Regions from separate parts of the Gordonia sp. p3-SID1431 genome, predicted to be linked through region 2. Evidence: riboswitches for the same ligand, from Rfam matches in the RefSeq annotation. Region 2 holds a riboswitch; the other holds the start of a gene.
What was found. Region 2 has a riboswitch for S-adenosylmethionine ahead of M4D77_RS07890 (aminotransferase class V-fold PLP-dependent enzyme). Riboswitches for the same ligand answer to the same signal wherever they lie in the genome.

Region 1: linked by a shared signal. The riboswitch ahead of M4D77_RS11490 (bifunctional o-acetylhomoserine/o-acetylserine sulfhydrylase) and the one ahead of M4D77_RS07890 (aminotransferase class V-fold PLP-dependent enzyme) in region 2 are both predicted to bind S-adenosylmethionine.

The regions. Positions count from the first base shown of each region.
Region 1 covers NZ_JAMBDT010000037.1:9,546-16,443, forward strand. Annotated here, with positions in the region: gene M4D77_RS11480 (MFS transporter) at 1-446, opposite strand, end outside; gene M4D77_RS11485 (cutinase family protein) at 538-2,334, opposite strand; SAM riboswitch class IV at 2,602-2,722, shown strand; gene M4D77_RS11490 (bifunctional o-acetylhomoserine/o-acetylserine sulfhydrylase) at 2,785-4,119, shown strand; gene M4D77_RS11495 (homoserine O-acetyltransferase) at 4,136-5,290, shown strand; gene M4D77_RS11500 (Hsp70 family protein) at 5,323-6,888, opposite strand.
Region 2 covers NZ_JAMBDT010000022.1:6,752-13,649, forward strand. Annotated here, with positions in the region: gene M4D77_RS07865 (hypothetical protein) at 103-573, shown strand; gene M4D77_RS07870 (rhodanese-like domain-containing protein) at 570-983, shown strand; gene M4D77_RS07875 (O-succinylhomoserine sulfhydrylase) at 980-2,197, shown strand; gene M4D77_RS07880 (ERCC4 domain-containing protein) at 2,271-3,215, opposite strand; gene M4D77_RS07885 (isochorismate synthase MenF) at 3,277-4,353, opposite strand; SAM riboswitch class IV at 4,461-4,574, shown strand; gene M4D77_RS07890 (aminotransferase class V-fold PLP-dependent enzyme) at 4,594-5,520, shown strand; gene M4D77_RS07895 (hypothetical protein) at 5,517-6,017, shown strand; gene M4D77_RS07900 (inorganic diphosphatase) at 6,180-6,692, opposite strand; gene dacB (D-alanyl-D-alanine carboxypeptidase/D-alanyl-D-alanine-endopeptidase) at 6,857-6,898, shown strand, end outside.

The DNA of each region.
Region 1 (6,898 bases), on a different contig from region 2:
AAGTAGGCGCCGTGCGGGAGGCCGGCGACGAATCTCGCCACCAGCAGCAAACCGTAATCCGGTGCGAGGACGGTCGCGAGGTTGCCGACCGTGAACGCCACCATCAAGCCGATCAGAAGCGTCCGACGGGACATCCGCGCGGTGAGCGCCGCGATCAGCGGCGCACCCACCACCACACCCATCGCGTAGGCCGAGATGACATGTCCGGCAGTCGGTTCCGAGACACCCAGAGATCCGGCGATGTTGGGCAGGAGGCCCATGGCGACGAACTCGGTCGTCCCGATCCCGAATCCACCCAGCGCAAGGGCGAGGATCGTCCACCGACGCACCCGGCGGGACACCTCGGCCGATTCGGCCCGCGCGGGGCTGCGGAGTTCCCCGGCGGTGGACGGACCCGTCAGTGAGGGGTCGGCCGGGGCTTCGGTCGTCGAGAGAGCATCAGGCACGGTTGATGCCAACCCGCGCCCGTCAGCGCTGATTCCTCAGCCGGTGGTGAGTTCATTCACACGCGCAGTGTCCTCAGCATCGCGCGGGGTGTCAGTCGCCGGCTTCGGAGCCCCCATCGCTGTCGGGCTCGGACGGATCTGGGGAGGGCCCGTCTGGATCCGAAGCCGTGTCGGACGAGCCGGCCCTCTCGCCGTCCTCTCCCCCGTGACCGTCGGTTCCAGACGTCTTGACATCGCTTCCCGAGGGATCGGTGACGGCCGGCGAGTCGTCGTCGCGAGGCGGGGCAGGCGCGGGCTCCGCGTCCGGCGTACCGGTCTCGGCATCGGTGCCCGTGTCGGCACCCGAGGACGTGTCGGTCGTGTCGCCCACCGGGGGCTGCTCGGCCGGTGACGGGTCGGTGGCATCCGGTTCGGCAGCCCGGGCCGCCGACGGCTCGGACGAGGGGCCGGACCCGCCCACTTCTTCAGCGCGGACCGGCCCCACGGACTCGTCGGGTACGGCCGCCAGTCGCGCGAACGTGGACGATCGCAGGTGCGACGTGTCCGCCGCGAGAATCGTGACGGCGCCGCCCTCCGACGCCACCGGCCCGATGATCGCGCCCGCCCAGTACCGGACGAAATTGACCGGCAGCAGGACGATGCTGCGGAGACTGGCGGCCAACGCTCGCGCGCCGCCGACGAACTGCGCCGGCGACAGCGTCAGAATGCCGTCCAGGATGTCCTCGAAGACGAACAGGTCCGGCAGATACGCGCCGTATCCGAGTTTCGGCAACGGTGGCAACAGATCCTGCACGAGCCGGACCACCGGCTGCAGGTTCGCGAGTTCGATGCCGTACGGCAGGTCGATCGTCGGACGCCCGGACAGGAAGTCGCCGATCGTACCCCGGTATCCGAGGTCGCGAGCCCAGTCCTGGATCAGTTCAGCGAAGGCGGAGTCCGCTGCGACGATGCAGACGGCAGTCTCCGGATCGCACTCGACCGCCCGCCCGTCGTTCCAGGCGGGCTCCTTCGGGTCCCGGTACATCTGGAACGGATACCGGCTGTGCTTCGTGAAGTAGCCGAGCAGACCGTCGATCGCGCCGATCGGGTCGTGGATCGGGTCGGGCAGGTCGCAAATGGGATCACCGTCGATACAGACCGACACCACCTCGCCTTCGAGCTCACCGAACCCGCTGTCGGTCTCTGATTTCCCCCGCGGGCCGGACATCGTCAGACCGGGGATGATGCCGATCAGCGAGAGCTCGATCCCGCGGCCGGTCTTGTCTCCCGCCCGACGGGGGTCGGAGTACAGCTCGCCGGAGATCCCGCCCGGCTCGATGGTGACGAGAATTGGTTCGCCGTTCTCGTCGAGCATGACCTCGCCGTTCTCGTCGGTCGCGACCACCTGTTCGGCGCGCCCGTTACCGATGTCGGCGAGCACGTCGCCGGCGACCCGGGCGCCCTGTGAATAGCCGGCGACGACTATGTCCGACTCGACGCCGCATCGCGCCTGGTAGCCGGCGATCGCCGACGCCGTCGCACTTCTCCCCTGCGTCGTGCTGTCGTCGTATCCCGCGGCGCCGAGTGGCCACAGCGTGGTCGGATAGTCGACGTAGATGACATCCTTCGGCGTTGCCAGGTAGTCACTGTCAGGGTCGTCCACGATGACCACGTCACCGTCCACCACCGTCGGCATCTTTCCGGTGTAGCGCTGTGTGACGCCGACGAGATGCGCACTCTCCGGGTCATTCGTTCCGGCGACGATGATGACCGCGCCGGTGTCGCTGCATTCGGCGGCCCCCGCCGGGGCGACACCGGACAGGCAGAGCGCGCCCGCCACCGCAAATGCGGTGAGGCCGGCGACCGTGAACGAGGCCCGTCGGGTCCGGAGATGAGCCATCACGGCCATGAGCGCTCCTGTGCGAACCCGGACCACCTGAGCGGAGCATTCCGGTGCAGCCGGGGCTGGTCGAACAGTAGATCCGCGATTGCGGAATCGACAGCACGCTGAGCGTCGCTAACTACCTTGACCAGCTGTTTTGTATCTGAACACACCCGATTTCACTCGGTCGGAGGACAGCCACCGGCACCCTTCCGGTGCACTTCTCAAGGGTTGGGCGCGGCCTGACCGGGACGGTTCTCGGGCCCTCACATCCGTGTTATATCCTTGTCGCCAGGTCATGAGTATCAGTGCGAAGCCCCGGCTGGCTGATCGGCAACCCTCCTTCCGCGGTGGGGTGCTCCGGGTGATGACCGGGTTGCGGGATCGCAGTGGCGATCCCCGGCAAGCGCGGGTCCGAAGGTCGGACCCCAACAGGGTCGAGTTGGCCCTGCCGACCGTAGAAAGTGATGAATCGCCATGTCTGATGTCCCTGACGGCACCCTCGACAGCAACGATCCCAGCGAGAACTGGAGCTTCGAGACGAAGCAGATCCACGTCGGGCAGTCCGCGGACGCGGTGACCAATGCCCGTGCGCTGCCGATCTACCAGACGACGTCGTATGTCTTCAACGACACCCAGCACGCGGCCAATCTCTTCGGTCTCGCCGAACCGGGCAACATCTACACGCGCATCATGAATCCCACGCAGGATGCCGTCGAGCAGCGGATCGCCGCGCTCGAGGGCGGCGTCGCCGCGCTGCTCGTCGCATCGGGACAGGCCGCCGAGACCTACGCGATCCTCAACGCCGTCGAGACCGGCGGGCACGTGGTGTCCAGCCCCCGCCTCTACGGCGGCACGTACAACCTCTTCCACTACACACTGCCCAAGCTCGGGGTCGAGGTGAGCTTCGTCGAGGACCCCGAGGACCCGGCGTCGTGGCAGGCCGCCGTCAAGGACAACACCCGCGCGTTCTTCGGTGAGTCGATCTCCAACCCCAACAACGAGATCCTCGACATCTCGGGGATCGCGGAGGTCGCGCACCGCAACGGCGTACCCCTCATCATCGACAACACCGTCGCCACCCCCTACCTGATCAGCCCGCTGGCCCACGGCGCCGACATCGTCGTGCACTCGGCGACGAAGTACATCGGCGGTCACGGCACCGCGATCGGCGGCGTCATCGTCGACGGCGGCACCTTCGACTGGCGGGTCCAGCGCGACGGGAAGGACCTGTTTCCCGGTTTCACCACGCCGGACCCGAGCTACCACGGTGCCGTCTTCGCCGACCTGGGCGCGCCCGCGTTCGCACTCAAGGCACGTGTGCAGTGGTTGCGCGACACCGGCGCGGCGATCTCCCCGTTCAACGCGTTCCTTCTGGCACAGGGCCTGGAGACGCTGAGTCTGCGCATCGAGCGCCACGTCGCCAACGCGCAGAAGGTCGCCGCCTTCCTCGAGGCACACCCGCAGGTCGAGTCCGTGGCGTACGCGGGTCTGGAGTCCTCGCCCTGGTACAAGCGCGGTCAGGAACTGGCCCCGAAGGGTCAGGGTGCGATCATCGCCTTCGAGATCCAGGGCGGAGTGGACGCCGGCAAGAAGTTCGTGGACGCGCTCAGCCTGCACAGCCACGTCGCCAACATCGGCGATGTGCGGTCGCTGGTCATCCACCCCGCCTCGACCACCCACAGCCAGCTCACCCCCGAGGAGCAGCTCGCCGCGGGCGTGGCCCCGGGACTGGTCCGGCTCGCCGTGGGCATCGAGGGAATCGACGACATCTTGGCCGATCTCGAACAGGGATTCGCGGCGGCCAAGTGAAACAGGTGAGGCAGCTTTGTCGGTGAGTATCGACCTGAATGCGACAGCATCTGATCAGCCCGACTGGGAGACCCTCCCGGACGGGGAACTCGTCGGCATTCCCATCGGCTCGTTGCCTCTCGACAGCGGAGCACGGATCGACGACGTCACCCTGGCGTTCCAGCGCTGGGGGACGTTGTCGCCGTCCCGCGACAACGTCATCCTCACGCTCCACGCATTGACCGGCGACTCGCACGTCACCGGACCCGCCGACGCCGACCACGACTCGGCCGGATGGTGGGACGGGCTGATCGGCCCGGGACAGGCCATCGACACCGACGAATGGTGCGTCATCTCCGCCAACGTCCTGGGCGGATGCAAGGGCTCTACGGGTCCGGGCTCCATCGCCCCCGACGGTAGGCCCTGGGGCTCACGCTTCCCACAGATCACCGTGCTCGACCAGGTCCGCGCCGAGGTGGCACTGCTGGACCGCCTCGGAATCCGCAGCGTTGGTGCGGTTCTCGGCGGTTCGATGGGCGGCGCCCGCGCGCTCGAGTGGGCCATCGAGTACCCCGACCGCGTCCGCAGCGCCCTCGTGCTCGCCGTCGGCGCCCGCGCGACCGCGGATCAGATCGGTATCCAGTCCGCACAGATCGCCGCGATCAAGGCCGACCCGGACTGGTGCGGCGGCGACTACCACGGCACCGGCCGCATTCCGTTGCAGGGCATGGGGATCGCGCGTCGGATCGCCCATCTCATGTACCGCAGCGAGCCGGAGCTCGACTCCCGCTTCGGCAACGACGCCCAGGGCGACGAGAATCCCCTGACCGGCGGGCGCTACGCGGTGCAGAGCTATCTCGACCACCAGGCGTCGAAGCTGATGTCCCGCTTCGACCCGGCCAGCTACGTCGTCCTCACCGAGGTCCTCAACCACCACGACGTCGGCCGTGGTCGCGGCGGAGTCGCCAAGGCGCTCAACAATTGCCGCGTTCCGGTGATCGTCGGGGGGATCGACTCCGATCGTCTCTACCCGATCCGGCTACAGGTCGAACTCGCCGACGAACTGGGCAACTGCGTCGGCGGGCTCCAGGTCGTCAACTCCGAGACCGGCCACGACGGATTCCTGACCGAATTCGATGCCATCAGCGATCTACTCAAGCGCACGGTCGAACTCGCGCGTCGCGACGCCTGACGGACCGTAGCCCAGCTGTCGGCGGCGTCTCGTCAGCGCGGCGCCGGCACCGACGGAACCGGGCTGCCGGACCGAGGTACCGGGGTCACCGGTGAGCCCGACTCCCCGTCAACGGACTTCCCCGGTTCGGCTACACCCGGAATCTCAGTCGACCCGGTGGCGCGAGTACTGCTCGGGCGCGGCGGGCCGCTGGGCGCGGAGCGCAACGTCGACGTCGAGTACGTGGGCGGCGGCGGAGTGGGCGCCACGCTCGGCGGACGCATACCCGGGGGCAGCAGGTCCGGCGGGATCGTCGGTGTCGAACCGGGCGGGAAGGTCAGGTCCGGCCACGGGAACGGCGAGAGGGTGCGGGTGCTGGTACTCGTGGACGGCCGCGTCGGCGGCAACTCCGTCGTCGCCCATGCCGGCGGGTCGTTCCAGCCGGTCTCAGGCGCGGGCCGTTGCGTCGGAACGGGAGTGACGACGGTGGGCTCGACGGGTTCGGCCGGGATTCGGGTGATCGGCTGGGAGGTGGGCCGCGGGGTGGACGGCGGCTCCTCCTCGCTGGTCGCCGCCGCGGGGGGCACACTGCTGACCGACGGCTGCGGCTCGACGGCCGGACGGTCGGCGAACGACGAGCTCACCGCGTAGATGGTCATCAGCGCGGCCGCGATGACCGCCCCGGCAACCGCAATCGGGGTCGCGGAAAGCCACTCGCGCTGCGGCTTGCCACCGATGAACGCCAGACGCGCTGCGCCCGAATAACTCTGGAGGGCCAGCAAGGCTGCGCCGGTGGCCACGACCAGCTCCGGCGCCGTCGGGTTCACGACCTCGAGCTCATGCTCTGCCGCGATCGCGCGCACCGCGGGGAGGTTGGCGAGTCCGCCGATGAACACCACCGCGTCCGGTCGTACGCCGCGTGACCTGACGGCCGCTACATAGCGGGCGAACACTTCTTTCGCATCACCGATCATCGGCGCGATCGCCTGCTCGACCTGGGTCGCGGACAGCGCCACACGACCGGTGTTCGCCGAGACCGCGACGACCGACTCGGCGGCCGCGACGCCGCCGTAGGCGATCTCTTCTTTCGCGGTCCGGCACGCGCTGCGCAACTCGCTGCGCTCCGCCCGCGTCCGAGTGGCGTCGCCCAGGACGGGATTGTCGGCGGTCAGCTGGTCGACGATGGACCGGTCGAGACGGCGACCGCTCAGCACGGTCGAGTGCTCGGCGTCGCCGATGCGACCCTCGCGGGGATCGACGGTGTACAGCGACATGCCGGTGTCGCCGCAGTCGACGATTACGGCCGACGAGAAACGGTCGATCTCTCCGGTGTCGGTCAGGTAGGCCAGCACGGCCTCGTCTTCGCCGGCGAGACGGACCTGACGCCGGGGTCCGCTGCCCCGTGAACGCAACTGCCGACGCTGGCTCCCCGTGCGTGCGGCGACCCCGATCGGGCCCACTCGCGTCCCGGTCTCGCGGGCGGCGCCGAGCATCACGTCGATCCCGGCGTTGACCCGGCCGGCGGAGTCGAGGCCGTCGGTGGGATCCACGTCGATCACGCGGGAATCGACCACACTGCGACCGAGATCGTCACGCGTCAAGAGGACGTAGTGGATCATGCCAGCCCCT
Region 2 (6,898 bases):
GACGTGTTCGATGTCGACGTCGTTCGGCGCTCCGCCCGGTGCGTCCGGGGTCCGACGACGCCGGTCTCAACCGCCGCCGGGACGCTCGATAGACTGCCCGCCATGGCCGAAGCTGCAGGTGAGGGCGACCAGAAGCCCCCGTCGTGGAAGAACGCCTGGCCGTTCTTCGTCGCGGCCGGCGTCGTGGGACTCGTGGTGCTCGGCGTCGTGCTGTCGAATGTGACCCGTCCGGCCGAGGACCGGGCCGGCGACTCGGCTCAGGTCCAGTACGCGATCAACGACATCTACACCGCGCGCAACGGTCCGAACTTCGGCGAATACCGGGCGAACACCTGCGCGGCCGATGTCGAGGCGGCCGACTTCGTCTCCGAGGAACAGTTCCTCGCCGACAACCGGGAGTCGCTGCTCGCCAACGGTCACATCGAGATCCCGGAGATCAACGAGCTGGTGGTCGACGGTGACCGGGCGACCGCGAAGGTTCATTGGCACTATGACAAGACCCCCGATGATGTGAACGTCGTGGACACGATCGTGGTGCGCGAGAACGGCGAGTGGAAGGTGTGTTCCTCATGAGCTATGCCGGTGACCTGACCCCGCGCGAGGCGTGGGAGAAGCTCGAGAACAACCCGGATGCGGTGCTGGTCGACTGTCGCACGCAGGCGGAGTGGTCGTTCGTCGGCGTGCCCGACCTCGAGGTCCTGGGCAAGCGCGCGATCTTCGCCGAGTGGACCACCTTCCCCGAGGGTCGCCGCAACGATGACTTCGTGGCGCAGCTGCGTGATTCCGGTGTCTCCGACGACCAGGAGGTCATCTTCATCTGCCGTTCGGGGCACCGGTCGATCGGCGCTGCGGAGGCCGCGACCGCCGACGGTATCGCGAAGGCATACAACGTGATCGACGGGTTCGAAGGCGCCCTCGACGAGAACGACCACCGCGGGACGTCGGGCTGGCGTGCCGAGAACCTGCCGTGGAGGCAATCGTGAGTTCTGATCTGCCCGTCAGCCGTGAACTGCCTGAAGGGCTCTCGGCTGACACGATCGCGGTGCGCGGCGGGCTGGCGCGTTCGGGTTTCCACGAGACGGCCGAGGCGCTCTATCTCACGAGCGGTTACGTCTACGACTCCGCGGAGGCCGCCGAGCGAGCCTTCACCGGCGAGGACGAACGATTCGTCTACTCGCGCTACGGAAATCCGACCGTCGAGATGTTCCAGGAGCGGTTGCGCCGGCTCGAGGGCGCGGAGGCGTGTTTCGCCACCGCGAGCGGCATGGCCGCGGTGTTCGTCGCGCTCGGTGCACTGTTGAAGGCCGGCGACCGTCTCGTCGCCGCCCGCAGCCTGTTCGGTTCCTGCTTCGTGGTCTGCAGCGAGATCCTCCCGCGCTGGGGGATCGAGACCGAGTTCGTCGACGGTGAAGACCTCGAGCAGTGGGAGCGGGCCCTGTCCAAGCCCACCGACGCGGTGTTCTTCGAGACACCGTCGAACCCGATGCAGAGCCTCGTCGACGTCGTGAAGGTCTCGGAACTGGCGCACGCCGCGGGCGCACAGGTGGTGCTGGACAACGTCTTCGCCACCCCGCTGCTGCAGCGGGGTCTCGAACTCGGCGCCGACGTCATCGTCTACTCGGGCACCAAACACATCGACGGCCAGGGGCGCGTCATGGGTGGCGCGGTACTCGGAACCAAGGAGTACATCGACGGTCCGGTGCAGCAACTCATGCGACACACCGGTCCGGCACTCAGTCCGTTCAACGCCTGGACCCTCGTGAAGGGGCTGGAGACGATGCGTCTGCGCGTCGACGCCTCGGTGTCGTCGGCGCTGCGGATCGCCGAGTTCCTCGAGAGCGATCCGCGCGTGCGCTGGGTCAAATACCCCTTTCTGCAGTCACACCCGCAGTACGACTTGGCGAAGTCGCAGATGTCCGGCGGCGGCACGGTGGTGACCTTCGAGCTCAACGACCACGACGGCATCGACGGCAGGAAGCGCGCCTTCGAGGTCCTCAACGGCCTGCGGATCGTCGACATCTCCAACAATCTCGGAGATTCGAAGTCGCTGATCACGCATCCTGCGACCACCACTCATCGTGCGATGGGTCCCGAGGGACGCGCGGCGATCGGTCTGAGTGACTCGGTGGTGCGGCTGTCGGTCGGCCTCGAAGGGGTCGACGACCTGTTGGGCGACCTGGACCAGGCGCTCGGCTGACGCCCGCGCTCACGGCTCCCGTACCCGCTCAGCCGAATCCGTGGAGCGGGGATGCATCATGAGACGCGGCAGCTCAGCCGTTGCGACGATCCCAGGCCGCGCGCACCGGAGCGGGGATACGGCCCCTCGCGGGCACCTCGAGTCCCTCGGCCCGAGCCCAAGACCTGATCTCCGATGGTGTCGCGGGCGGCCCCTGCATGCTGTGCACAATGGTCTCGCTGCCGGCGGTGAGTCGCCACTCGTGTAGCGCGGCACCGAGCCAGCGGTACACCCATTCCTCGGCGAGCTTCCGGTTGTCGCAGAACACGATCGGCACGGTCGGAAACCGGACCTGCGCCTCGGCCGCTGCCTCGGCCAGCGCGGCGCCGCTGACGTATTCGCGCGTGAACAGCTTGCTGTACGAGGCTTCGACGACCACCGCGGCGCGGCGAAGTCCGGCGAGACCTGCCAGTTGGTAGGTGAGAGTTCCCTTCATGAGGCCGTTGCCGAGATCGTCGATCGACTTGCGTTCGACGGCGGCGATCACCTCGTCGTCGTTGACGATCGCATAGTCGCCGGCATCGAGGCGGTGTCGAGTGGTGGTCGCCTGCTGATGGCTGAAGGAGTAGGCGTACTTCTCGCCCGTGTCGACGACGATCTCGAGTGCCTGGCCGTGTGCCCGGGCGGTGGGGAGGGCGACGTTCGGACGCGCCTGCTTGGTGGTCTTGCGCGTCTGCCAGAAGATCATCTCCCGTCCTCGAGCGCGGGTGATGACGAATTGTGAGCGATTCTCCCTGGCCCGGGCGAGTACCAGGTCGATCGCCGCCCCGCGCCGCGTCACCGAACGTACTGCGAGTCGTTCGACGATCTGCGGTGTGGTCGGCCACTCCTCAGCGCGGTGGCAGTAGACCTTGCTGGTCCGCGGCCACGTCTCTCTCACCTTGAGGACAATGCCGTCGCTGCCGAGCGGGATACGTACGAGAAAGGGCAGCGAGGAGCCCTCTTCCGGGTTTCGGGCGATGATCAGATCGTCGGGCATCGAAGGTCAGCGTAACGGGCTGCGGTCGCCTGCGGTCGTGTTCGACCCCGAACCATCTCTGCTAATCGAGGCTGTCGATTCCCAACGCGTTCAGGACCGTCCGCAGCTTGAACGCCGTCTCCTCGAGTTCGCCCTGCGGGTCGGAGTGTTCGACGATACCGCCGCCGGCCCACGTCCGGAGGCTGCGACGATCGGCCTCGAGTTCGAGGCACCGGATGGTGACCATCCACTCCCCGTCGCCGGCGGCGTCGCACCAGCCGACCGCCCCCGCGTAGAAGCCGCGCTCACCCTCGACCTCGCGGATGATCTGCGCAGCAACATCACTCGGCGTGCCGCAGACCGCCGGGGTGGGGCCGAGCAGGAGTGCGAGATCGAGCGCAGTGGTCGCCGGGTCCCGAAGCCGCGCGCGGATCGGGGTGGCCAGATGCCAGACCTCCCCGGTCGACTGCAATTGCGGGGTCGACGGCGCGTCGACGTCGTCGCAGAGGTGTCCCAGCCGGTCTCGCAGGTGGTCGACGACGAAGGCGTGCTCGGCGAGGTCCTTTGCCGAGGAGAACAATCCGTCGGCAGCGGCGCGGTCGACGACCGGGTCGGGTGACCGCGGCGCCGATCCCGCGTACGGGTGGCAGGTGACGACGGAACCCGACTTGCGCAGCAACACTTCGGGACTCGCGCCCAACAGCCACGAACCCGAGCCGGTGGCCGCGCCGAGATCGACACCGAATGCGTTGTGTCCGGCATTGCCGCCCGCCAATGCGTCGAGAAGTCGCAGAGGCTCGACCTCGGCGTCGAGCACGATGTCGACGCTGCGGGCGAGGACGACCTTGCCGACGTCGCCGGCGACGATCCGCTTCACCGCGTGCGCGACCCGTTCGCGGTGCTCGTCGGCCGTGGGGTACAGGGTCGTCGACACCGGGGTGCGCGTCAGTGGCGGCCCGCCCGCCAGCGGCGCCGCGTCGACGTGCAGGACTTCGGGCACCACCAGCGCGGCGGGGTCGGCGAGGTCGAAGGGGATCGCGCCGGTCAGACCGTCGACGGTCCCGGCGCGCAGGGCGGCCGAGGCGGCGTCGACGTCGGTGAACGCACGGACCGCGCCCATGCCCCGCACGGTGCCGTGCGGGCGGGACAACACAAACACATCAGTCGCTGACACCCCTGACACGCTACAGGTAAGTGTGCCCTAACTTCCGATCACGTTGAGTGAAAATTGACACGCCCGCGCGAGATCGACGACCCTTGGTCGTAGGTCATGAGTGCCAGTGACAAGCCCCGGCTCGCTGGTCGGCAACCCTCCTTCGCGGTGGGGTGCTCCGGGTGACGACCCGGCCGCGTACCGACCGGACGCGGCAAGCGCGAATTGTCTGAGGAGTTTCCTGCCGTGACCGCTGTCCTGTCCGCACCCGCCGGTCGCCTGTCGCCCGCAGTCGACGTCCGCTTCGACGCCGCCCGGGAATCGGTGCGGCAGTTCGTCCGTGCGCGGGTCGACGACACCGTCGTCTTCACCCGCGATGCCGCCGTTGCCCTCGACCTCGCGGCGCGCATCACTCCCGGCGACGTCGTCGTCCTCGACATCGGGCAGGGCGCCGACCTGCTGCGGTGGTGCGCACCACGGCAGGGGCGCGACCGGGCGCGCTTCGTCCCGGCCTGCGAGACCATCGAGGACACCTTGGTCGCGCTGGAGACCGAGCTCGCCTCGGCGCCGGCATCGCTCTTGGTCGTGACCGCGGTATCGGACATCACCGGCGAGGTGCTGCCGATGGGCCGGCTCGCCTCGCTCGCGCACCGGTCCGGGGCCCGCATCCTGGTCGACGCCGCGCAACTCGTCGGGCACCGGCCCGTCTCCGTCGTCAGCCACGGCATCGACTACGTCGCGTTCGGTGAACCAGGTCGTAGGACGGATGGCCCCGGCGTCCTGATCGGTCGTCGTGACTGGTTCGACGCCGCCGATGTCGACGCCTCGCCGGACTCCGACGGCGTTCCCGGGGCGATCGCGGTCGCCGAGGCGTGTCGGGTGCTCGCCGATCTCGGACCCGAGACGATCGGGCTGCACGAACGCCGCCTCGCCGAACGTCTCGACGCCGGCCTGGCCGCGATCGGCGGCTTCACGCCGCTGCGGATCTTCACCGATTCCACCGACCGCGCGGGAGTCGCGGGCTACACCGTCGACGGCCTCGCACCGCCGGCCGACACGGTGCGCGCGAGTTTCGGAGCGGGCACCACCGTCGACGACATCGACCGGATTCTCGATGCATTCCGGGCGCGAACCGACCAGACCGACCGAACTCGACCAGGGGTGAATAGATGACCATCGAACTCGACGCACGTGCTGACCGCGGCACCGTGATCGCCGCACCGACTGCCACCCCGACGGCCCCGATCAGCATCGGACGTCCGGGATTCCAGATCGCGCTCGCGGGAGACGATCTCGCACAGACGTTTCCGATCGTCGTGCGGCGGGAGACCCTCCGCGAGGCGCAGCGCGCCCGCTCCCTGCTCCGGGCCGGCAGCCACGATCAGGCCAAGTTCGTGGTCGCACTCGAGGTGGAGGTGGCTGTCGCGCCGGACGCCGCGTCGGCGCGCACGGCCGCTGCTGCGGCGGTGGACGCGTCGTCGGAGACGGGCTCGGGGACCATCCGCTACATCGGGACGACACACGGACTGATCACGCTGGTCCGCGACATCTACGCAGCCGAGGTCGCCGACGCCGTGATCCTCATCCCGATCGACGGCGCGGCCACCGAACGCCGCATCCGCGAACAGATCCTGCCGGTGCTCGCCGAGCAGCGGTACCGCGTGGCCTGACCCACTGCTGGTTGAGCCGGCACCGAGCGTAGCCGCCGGGCCGAGCAAGCGACGAAGGAGCGCGTCGAGGTCGAGGCGCCGAGTCGAAGCCACCTGGTGACCAGACAAGACCGCCGACACCATCTCGGATGATGGTGCCGGCGGTCTCGTGTGTGGGAGAGATCAGCCGCGCGAGGGCTCGTTGGCCGCGTCGGGGTGCGCAGCGAGGCGATCGACGGCCTCCTGTGCGATCTTCTCGGCCTGGTCGCGGCCGACCCATCCGCCCGGGTCGACCTCCTTGCCCGGCTCGAGGTCCTTGTAGTGCTCGAAGAAGTGGGCGATGGGTCCCAGCTCGTATTCGGACACGTCGGAGATGTCCTTGATGTGGTCCCAGCGCACGTCCTTGGCGGGGACGCAGAGCAGCTTGTCGTCGCCACCGGCCTCGTCGGTCATGGTGTACATGCCGACGACCCGTGCGCGCACGATGATGCCGGGGAACACCGACTCGGGGAGCAGGACCATCGCGTCGAGCGGGTCGCCGTCCTCACCGAGGGTGCCGTCGATGTAGCCGTAGTCGGCCGGGTAGCCCATCGAGGTGTACAGGTAGCGGTCGAGGTAGACCTTGCCCGTCTCGTGGTCGACCTCGTACTTGTTGCGGCCACCTTTGGGGATCTCGATGGTCACATCGAATTCCACAGTTCCTCCTGGCAGTCTTGATCGGGGATGCCGCGTCGGGCCGAAACGCCCGCACGCTGCCCCAACGATACTGTTGGTCCGGCGACCTCGATGTTCGTACCCCTCGTTGTGCGTATGTCCGGGCCGTTCCATCGACCGTCAACCGCGAGAGACCCGGAGGCTTTGTGGGCGCATCCACCCGAAACGGCGGTCGTTCCGGTCGGAGA